Regions from separate parts of the Chryseobacterium sp. WX genome, predicted to be linked through region 3. Evidence: riboswitches for the same ligand, from Rfam matches in the RefSeq annotation. Region 3 holds a riboswitch; each other region holds the start of a gene.

Region 1 (3,284 bases), 2.5 Mb from region 3:
AGGTATAAAACGGAGCTTCATGGCATTCTTCCAATTGCTTTTCCATATTTTCTTTGATCATGTGCATTGGTACATGCCCAGGTCCTTCAATCATTACCTGTACATTATGTTTCCAGGCAATTTTAGTGAGTTCACCTAAAGTTTCCAGTTCTGCAAACTGCGCTGCATCATTGGCATCTGCAATAGATCCCGGACGAAGACCGTCTCCCAGAGAGAAAGCTACGTCGTATTTCTTCATGATTTCACAAATCTCCTCAAAATGGGTATACAGGAAACTTTCTTTATGATGAAATAAGCACCATTTTGCCATAATCGATCCTCCTCTGGATACAATTCCGGTTACTCTGTTGGCTGTCAGATGAATATATCTTAGTAAAACTCCTGCGTGGATGGTAAAATAAGAAACTCCCTGTTCAGCCTGTTCAATCAAAGTATCTCTGAAGATTTCCCATGTAAGATCTTCAGGAACACCTTTTACTTTTTCCAATGCCTGATAGATTGGAACGGTACCAATCGGAACCGGACTATTTCTGATGATCCATTCTCTTGTTTCGTGAATATTTTTACCGGTTGAAAGGTCCATAATGGTATCTGCTCCCCATCGGCAGGCCCATACTGCTTTTTCCACTTCTTCTTCAATACTGGATGAAACGGCACTGTTTCCGATATTCGCATTGATCTTTACCAGGAAATTTCTCCCGATAATCATCGGCTCGCTTTCCGGATGGTTGATGTTATTGGGAATAATAGCTCTTCCGGCAGCAATTTCGTCTCTTACAAATTCCGGGGTGATTTTACTTTTGGGAGTATTCGCCCCAAAGCTTTGTCCGGCATGCTGAAAAGCCATTTCTTTTGATACGGATTCAAGCTGCTCTATTCTTTGATTTTCTCTGATGGCAACATACTCCATTTCCGGAGTAATGATTCCCTGTTTGGCATAGTAAAGCTGTGTAACTTCTTTTCCTTGCTGTGCAACTTTAGGTTTATGATCATAGGAAAACCTCAATTCATCAAGACGAGGATCTGCCAAACGCGCTTTGCCGTATTCAGATGTAATTCCGTGTAAGATATTCACATCATTTCTATCCAGAATCCATTGTTCTCTGATTCTTGGAAGCCCTTTCTGAATGTCAATGACTGCATTTTCATCGGTATAAGGCCCCGAAGTGTCATAAATGGTTACCGGAACATTATGTTCAAAGCCGCCATTGGTCAATTTAGTGGGGCTAAGCTGTATTTCACGCATGGCTACATTGATAGGATGTAATTTTCCTTCAACATAGATTTTCTTTGAGTTCGGAAATGGCGAACATGTAATGGAGTGAGCCATAAGTATTGGTATTAAATATGAGAATTAACCGCCCTGAGTGGCAGTAATGATTAACACTGAATCGTTATTGTTTAGCATGGTTTCCGCCCAGACTGACAGCGGAATAATTCGGTTGTTGAGCGCTACAGCAATACCTTTTTTCTTTCCGGGTAACTCAATAGTCAGTAATGCTTCCAGGTTTGCAGGAAGTACATCAAATGTTTTTCGGGTGTGGTTGATTATAAGTTCCATTCCTAATAAATTAAATATACTTTAGGAATGGCCATTATTGTACAATAGAATGTACAGCAAAAGTCATCTACTTTTCCCTACGCTGGTATGATCCAGATCAGGTTCAAAGGGTAAAGTCTCAGTCTGTTGGTAACAGACACCCCTAAAGTTGGGAACGAAGTTAGACATTTTTTTAGAATGCGCAAAATCTGAAATGATAATATAGAAAAAGTCCATCTCAAAATTGAGACGGACTTTTATGTTTGCCTTTAATTAACTAAAAATCTTTAGTTATTCCTCACAAGCTCTCCAGATCGCATCATTCTGCGGCACGGGAGCTGTTATTTCAATATTTTCTTTGGTAACAGGATGAATAAACTCCAGCTTTCTGGCGTGAAGATTGATTCCTCCATCAGGATTGGAACGTGGTGCTCCGTATTTCAGATCACCCTTAATCGGAACTCCGGTCTTGGACAGCTGTGCTCTGATCTGATGATGCCTTCCGGTTTCAAGATCAATTTCAAGAAGGAGATAATTATCCAGTGTTTTGATCACATGATAGGTAAGAATAGCTTCTTTCACCCCTTCAGTAGCTTTCGGAAAGACAATAGCCTTATTATTTTTTTCATTTTTCTTTAAATAATGCACCAGTCTCTGGCTTTGCGGGATCATTTCTTTTCCTACAACTGCCCAATATGTTTTTTTCACTTCACGGTTTTTCACCATCTGCGTAAGACGAGAAAGTGCTTTGGAAGTTTTTGCATAGATCACCAGTCCTGAAGTTGGGCGGTCTATACGATGAACCAAGCCGAGAAAAACATTTCCCGGCTTAGCATCTCTTATTTTTATAAAGTTCTTGATGGATTCTAATAGTGATTCATCGCCGGTCTTATCGCCTTGTACAAGCTGACCCACCTTTTTATTAATCACCAGAAGATGGTTGTCTTCATATATAATCTGCTCCTTCATACTTGTTCCGTCTATCTTCTTCTGTTGGATAAAGACAGGATAATCCCTGCCAGAAGGCCTACTGTTTTAACAGCTGAAAGTTTTGAGCCTTCCGGAATAAACGCTCCGAATACACAGATAGCCGCTGCAGCATACATGGCATAAACAAAATTCTTATTGGTAAGCAATGGAGCCTGAATAAAAAAGCTTGCTCCAATCAGAACATAAAATACTTTTCTTGAAAGCAAATGATTAATTTCCGGGGAAAATAAATTAAACCATCCCACGGCCAGACAAATCAAAGCTGCAATAGATAATATTCCCTGAATAGATTGTTGGTTCTGCATGGATTAATAACTTTCGTTTTCGTTTGGAAATTCTACATTTTTCACATCTTTCACATATTGAGAAACGGCTCCTGTAATTTCTGTGTAAAGGTCAAGGTATCTTCTTAAGAATTTCGGGCTGAAACCTTTGTTCATTCCCACCATATCATGATACACCAAAACCTGTCCGTCACAATCTGCGCCAGCACCGATTCCGATGGTAGGAATAGAAATACTTTCAGTTACTTTCTTGGCTAAATCCGCAGGAATTTTTTCCAACACAATAGAAAAACAGCCAAGTTCTTCCAAAAGCTGAGCATCAGCAATCAGTTTTTCAGCTTCTGCTTCTTCTTTAGCTCTTACTTTATACGTTCCGAATTTATAAATGGACTGTGGCGTTAATCCCAAATGTCCCATTACAGGAATTCCGGCATTGATAATTTTTTTGATAGACTTGGAAATTTCTTTTC
Region 2 (3,284 bases), 2.5 Mb from region 3:
ATTTTACCTCCGTCAATTCTGTAATTTACTCCGGCTTTTGGATTAAAAAACAGCCAGTTTTTACTTAAATCTGCTCCTTCACCATCACCAGCCGTCAGAATCTTTGTGTTGTAATTTATTTTTCTGAGCTGCAAATCACCAAAGAATTCAAAATTATTCAATCTTAATAAAGCTTTTGCAAAACCAGACACCTCATTCTTTACAGAGCGATTTCTGTAATATTCGCTTTCATCAATCTGAGGAAAAAATACTCCTGTTACATTTCCATAGTGTCTTCCGTAATACTGATTGACCACAGCACCAAAGTTCAAATCTAAATTTTCAAACTTTCCGTACAATGTAGAAACCATTCCGTAGAAATCGTTATTCAGCCATTTTTTTCTGATAAAGTCTGAAGCTTTTATCGTTTCTCCTCCTTCTGTTATATTGGGAAGGTTATATCTTGAAAAAGGATCTCCCTGCTTGTAGTTTTCATAATATCCCTTTCCTTTTGTATAGTGGAACGTGGTTTCCAGATTCCAGCGGTCGTTGAATTTCTGTTCCCAAAGCAACTGATAATGGTTCTGTCTGTAGTTATCCGTTTCATTATCATAGAAACTTACAATATTCTCCCAGTTGGCATCATAAATGGCTCCTGAAATATTGAATTTAGGATCAGTCTCCCAGGTTTTACGATCAATCCCGTTCCATGCCTGATATGTTTTCTCTTTTCCACCAAAAGCCATTAAACGTAATTTCGTGTTTCCTTCTTCAAATAAGGCAGTGAAATTATAAGAATGTAAGTTGGATGAAGCTCTGTCGATGTATCCGTCAGAATGAATATGAGTATATCTTCCCATCACAGAAAGTCGGTTTTTCCAGAATTTCCCTGAGCCAATTTCTGCTGAATATTTATAAGTATTAAATGATCCGTAGCTGTCATCCGTTTTAAAATAAAATTTCTCTTCAGGATCCTTAGAAAGTACGTTAATACTTGCTCCGAAGGCAGAAACCCCGTTATTGGAAGTTCCTACTCCTCTCTGAATGACAATCTGTGAGGCAGAACTTGTCAAATCCGGAACGTTGACAAAAAAGGTTCCCTGACTTTCAGAGTCGTTGTATGGAACACCGTTCATCATGACATTGATGGCACTTCCCGAAACACCACGAATTCGGAAACCTGTATATCCTACCCCGTTTCCGGCATCTGACGTCGAAATAATGGAAGTTTGATTTTTCAAAAGAATAGGAAGATCCTGTCCCAGATTCTTACTGTCCAGATCTTTCTGTACATTGATGATTTCCTTTGCTACCGGAAGCCTTTTGGTAAAGTTGACTGCTTCAATTTCCCTCACCTTTAGGGAATCTTTATTCTGAGCCTGTATAAAAGCTACTGAGCCTACACTAAGCCCTAAAAAAAATAATCCTTTCATTCTATAAATCTTTAACATTTAATGAATAAAAGGGGTTGAGCAATAATGTAACAATTTTATTAATTTAACAGTCTAGCAATTGGTATATTGTTATACTGTTTCATTGGTACATTTTCAATTCCCTAAACAGCATTACCTGTTCCAGGTTCATTGGGTATAATCTCAGCCTGTTAAAGCACCCCTTTATTTCAACCGCAAAATTACAAAAAATATATGAACTGCGATCGGGTTACGAGATGCGGGCTTTTGAATATCAGATTACGTGGTAAATAAATAGTTACAGAATGGAAAAAACACTATGAAAAATAGGAGTTATAAAATGAATCATTCATCATTCATCATTCATCATTTATAATTATTTAGTAAGTTTTGTTGTTGGCGTCTATGTAATAGTAATTGGAACCATCTTTTGTCACTTCAAACATCTTACCGAGTTTCCAGCTGAAATTTCTTTTAATATTGGAATATTCAAACGGAATAATAACTTTATTGTTAACATCAATGATTCCAAATTTATCATTATTGGAAGCAACAATCATTGGATTAGCTACATCATCCCCTTCAAGAATGAACAGATACTGATATTGAGGATAAATCTGATATTGTCTGTAATCTGCGGCATTTACAAATTTTGATTTTTCAATGATTCCGTAAAAACCATTCAGGATATAAGCCTGGAATAACTGTTGTTTATATTCTTCAAATTTACATTTTCCAAAATCGGTATCTTTAAACTGATAGACTCGCTTCCCAGACTTATCTATACGGTAAGAAATCATATTTTTCTCTACCGTAGCATAGTCTTTTGTTCCAAATTTTCTCACTTTTTCATTAGGAGAATTCAGAAGGTTGCAGTCTTCATAAAAAAATACGGCAATATGATATTCCGGCTGGATAATAAATTTCCCGTTCTGATTGACATACCCGAACTGATCTCCTTTTTTCTTAGGAATCAAAACAGGAAGATCTTTGTTGATCACCACCAGATCAGCATTAGGTTTGCTGGCTGAAGCTGCTTTTTTAGCCGTGGTTTTCGGTCCTTTCTTCGCAGGGATTTTCTTCACAGATCGGGTCTGTGAGAAAACGAAAATCGAAATAAAAACACATAAAACATTCAGGATATTTTTCATATTCTCCATTTGATTACAAAAATACGACCAAAAATAGATATTATAAAATTCATATTTATAAAGAATCTAAATAATTTCATTCTTATAAAATTGTAAAATTTCGTAATTTTGGAAACATTTTGAAATGTTTGATAATTTTAAAAAACTTTTGAAAAAGTGTAGATTATGCTGACTTTATTCGGTTAATGTTGCATCAAAATGCGAGAACTCAAAATGTCATTAATTGTATTTATACACCCCGGTAAAGAAAAAGCAGGCCTACCTTTAATTTTGAAAGACCTTCTATTATGAGTATTTATAAGGATTACATCAAAGAGATTGAAGAAAGAAAAACCCAGGGGCTTCATCCAAAGCCAATTGATGGTGCTGAATTACTAAGCGAAATCATTGCACAAATTAAAGATTCAGGTAATGCTGACCGACCGGACTCTCTTAAATTTTTCATTTATAACACACTACCCGGAACAACAAGTGCAGCGGGAGTAAAAGCAAAATTTTTAAAAGAAATTATTCTGGGTGAATCCGTAGTAGAAGAAATTTCCCCGGCATTTGCCTTTGAATTATTATCTCATATGAAAGGCGGACCTTCTATTGAGGTGCTGCTGGACCTTGCTTTAGGTAATGATGCAGCGATTGCCAAAGAAGCTGCCAACGTTCTTAAAACTCAGGTTTTCCTTTATGAAGCAGATACGAACCGTCTGAAAGAAGCATTCAACAGCGGAAACGAAATTGCAAAAGAAAT
Region 3 (3,284 bases):
CAAAATGTCAGACACCAAAGATCAGAAAAGTACTCTCAGTGATCAGGACAAAAAGTTTGCAGATGCTGCAGCCATAGGAGGACTGATGGAGGTAATGATGGGAAAACTGGCCGCAACAAACGCTGAAAACTCAGTGGTAAAATCTTTGGGAGCAATGATGGTAACCGATCATTCCAAAGCGAACGACGAGCTTAAGAATTGGGCATCAGGAATAGGGTATACCTTACCCACAAGTCTGGATGTCGAAAAGCAGAAGATGTATGATGACCTGAAAGCTAAGAAAGGTAAAGACTTTGACAAAAAATATACAGATTTAATGGTCAGTGACCACAAGGAAGATGTAGAAGCATTCAAAAAAGAGGTGTCAGAAGGAACAGAAGCCTCATTAAAATCTTTCGCAGCGAAAACCCTTCCGACACTTGAACATCATTTGCAGGAATCGGAAAAAGCTAAAAATGCGGTCAAATAATATTGAGTTTTTATGACCTGCATCATAAGTATGAGCATACAATATTTAATAATTTTGAATTGATTAAATATTATTTTGTTCTTGATTATAGTAAGCTCCTCTTTTTAAGAGGAGTTTTTTGATTATTCTTTCTTTTTATATTCTTCAATTTTCTTGAATTGTCTGTAAGAATCTTTAAGGATACGAAGCTGTTCAGACACAATCTCAGTACTTTTTGGGCTGAGCTCACCTGTGTCCAGGGCATTTTGATAAGCTTCAATAGCTGCTTTTTCGCCAAATACCACATTTTCTAATGTAGATTCTATGAGATTTCCCATGGTAAAAGAATTTTTAATGTCAATCCAAGTTCTGTGAACAGCTCCTGCCATGGACGTTGAGTCCTCCGGAGTGCCTTGCTTTTCTGTGATGAGGTTGATCAGTTCATTTTTCATGATTTTCGACTGCGAAATCATATGTTCGTACTCATCTTTTACATCCGGATACATTTCCCATACTTTTCCCTCAACTTTTTCAAAGCCTTCCTTTCTGTCGTTGGTAATGTGAAGTAAGTCATTAAGTACTGATATTTCTTGATTGTCCATAATATAAATTTTTAGTTATCCATAAAATTATAATTTACCTCATCGACTCTTTATAATCGTGATCATATCCTGTAAATAAAAAACCAAAGTCCTTTCTTTTTTCAACAAAAAGCTGCACCTTTGCCGAACAATGGGGTGCTACAAAACAGTGGCTGAGATGATACCCAGGAATGTATTTCCACACCTGATCCGGATAATGCCGGTGTAGGGATTGCTTACTGATCATCTCATCATTTGATTTCTAATAATTAATATGATGCAGGACATTTTAAAACAAATTACCTTACCGGAATGGTTCGGAGTCTTATTTTCAGTCATTCAGGTTTTACTGGCCCGTAAAAACAATGTCAACAACTATCTTTTCGGAATTGCAGGGATTCTGCTTACGCTGTATGTGATGCTTACTTCCAAGCTGTACGCTGAATTTACCTTAAATCTTTATTATCTGATCATGAGCATCTATGGATGGTTATATTGGAAATTCGGAAAGCAGAAATCAGAAATGGAAATCTCTGTTACCACTACCACAGAAAAATGGATTACGGGAGGAATTGTTCTGGGAACTTTTATCTTATTCTGGTCTTTTCTGACCCATTTTACAGACTCGGATGTTCCGATCTGGGATTCTCTGGTGAGTGCTTTTGCCTGGGCGGGAATGTGGCTGATGGCGAGACGGAAAATTGAAAACTGGGTGATACTCAATGTCAGTAATATCATTTCTATTCCTTTAATGATTCATAAAGAATTGTATCTCTATGCTGTTTTGACGTCATTCTTATTTTTAGTAGCCATTTCCGGATATATAGAGTGGCAAAAAATTATTAAATCGAAAGCTAATGCTGAGTACTAAAGAGATCAGACGGGAACTTCATGGAGCCCCTGTAATTTCTGATAAAGTAATGCAGCATATTCATGAAGAAAAACTGCTTAAAATATGGGTTCCCAAAAAATATGGAGGACTCGGCTATCGTTTTGAAGAAGGACTTAACGCTTTATTTGGCTGTGCAGAAACCGATGGAAGCTTTGGCTGGATGCTGACACTTTGTTCCGGAGCCAATTATTTTTCCAGAAATATCAAGCCTGAAATTGCTCAATTACTGTTCGCCCATTCTGAAACCTGCTTTGGTGGCAGCGGAATGGTGGGAGGAACTGCAGAAAAAATAGACAACAGCCACTATCTGATCAACGGTTCATGGAATTTTGCAACAGGAGCACCTCATCTTACCCATTTTACATTGAATGCAAAAATTACAGAAAACGGAAAACCTTTAATGGATGGTCATGGCAATGGAATAATTCGATCATTTATTATTTCGAAAGAACACGCTGAGGTTATTCCCAACTGGAAATCTATGGGAATGAAGGCTAGTGGCACCTATTCATTCATTGTTGAAAATGTGCTCGTTAATGAAGACTATAGTTTTGTTTACGATACTTTTTTCACCAATGATATTCTGGACACTATTCCTTTTCGGATTTTTGCAGATTTGACACTGTTGGTCAACTATTTGGGAATGGCTTCTCATTTTATTGAAGAAGCAGAATATATTCGTCCTGAGATCCATTTCAAAAGTTTCGCAGAGGCTGTTGAAAAGCATTTGGAAAAAGTATTGCAAATTGCCGGAGAAGTAGAAAATATACTCGGTGATCACAAAGATATTTCTGAAGGATATCAAAACGAAATCCACCAATATGGAGTAGAGCTGGTTCAAAGATTATCCCATCAGATACTTACTAGTTATACACAGCTGGGAATCCGGGCTACGGATATTAATTCTGAAGTTTATCAGGTGTTCTGTGATTATTTTACAGCTGCGATGCATTCTAATTTCAGACCTTCTGCTGATGATTTGGACTTTTCTTTTTGAGTAGAAAATTCTTTGTTAATAAACTTTTTATCTAATACTGATCTATTTCAGATCAAAATATTTTAAATACAATTTTGGAGAAAAAGAATAAAAATTTATGGGTATTGAGATTATTTGGTATTTCGTATATATCTGCGATTTCTTTTAATTAAAAAAAATTCAATAACCTTCGGTAACAGAGAAATATCCATTTGTGAATTAGATTTATGTCTACTGTTCATAATCCATAGACCTTCATCATGACCTTCCTTTATATCTTTCCACTTTAATTGATAAGCATCTCTATAGAAAAGAGTCCATAACTTTGCTCTAACACAATGCAACATTTAAAGGTTATTAAAAGTGGAACTAAAAATCTTTGAAAAC

Evidence for each region. Region 3 has a riboswitch for thiamine pyrophosphate ahead of pnuC (nicotinamide riboside transporter PnuC). Riboswitches for the same ligand answer to the same signal wherever they lie in the genome.
Region 1: it holds a riboswitch for thiamine pyrophosphate, as region 3 does, so the genes downstream of both, thiS (sulfur carrier protein ThiS) here and pnuC (nicotinamide riboside transporter PnuC) in region 3, are expected to answer to the same signal.
Region 2: it holds a riboswitch for thiamine pyrophosphate, as region 3 does, so the genes downstream of both, PZ898_RS13500 (outer membrane beta-barrel protein) here and pnuC (nicotinamide riboside transporter PnuC) in region 3, are expected to answer to the same signal.

Annotation. Positions count from the first base shown of each region.
Region 1 is NZ_CP120710.1:3,024,361-3,027,644, forward strand. Features, by position in the region: gene thiC (phosphomethylpyrimidine synthase ThiC) at 1-1,330, opposite strand, end outside; gene thiS (sulfur carrier protein ThiS) at 1,355-1,561, opposite strand; TPP riboswitch at 1,619-1,715, opposite strand; gene PZ898_RS13585 (RluA family pseudouridine synthase) at 1,832-2,509, opposite strand; gene PZ898_RS13590 (hypothetical protein) at 2,521-2,835, opposite strand; gene panB (3-methyl-2-oxobutanoate hydroxymethyltransferase) at 2,839-3,284, opposite strand, start outside.
Region 2 is NZ_CP120710.1:3,003,585-3,006,868, forward strand. Features, by position in the region: gene PZ898_RS13500 (outer membrane beta-barrel protein) at 1-1,412, opposite strand, end outside; TPP riboswitch at 1,515-1,604, opposite strand; gene PZ898_RS13505 (WG repeat-containing protein) at 1,772-2,542, opposite strand; gene PZ898_RS13510 (bifunctional aconitate hydratase 2/2-methylisocitrate dehydratase) at 2,830-3,284, shown strand, end outside.
Region 3 is NZ_CP120710.1:519,311-522,594, forward strand. Features, by position in the region: gene PZ898_RS02325 (DUF4142 domain-containing protein) at 1-469, shown strand, start outside; gene PZ898_RS02330 (PA2169 family four-helix-bundle protein) at 592-1,050, opposite strand; TPP riboswitch at 1,172-1,278, shown strand; gene pnuC (nicotinamide riboside transporter PnuC) at 1,304-1,900, shown strand; gene PZ898_RS02340 (hypothetical protein) at 1,887-2,918, shown strand.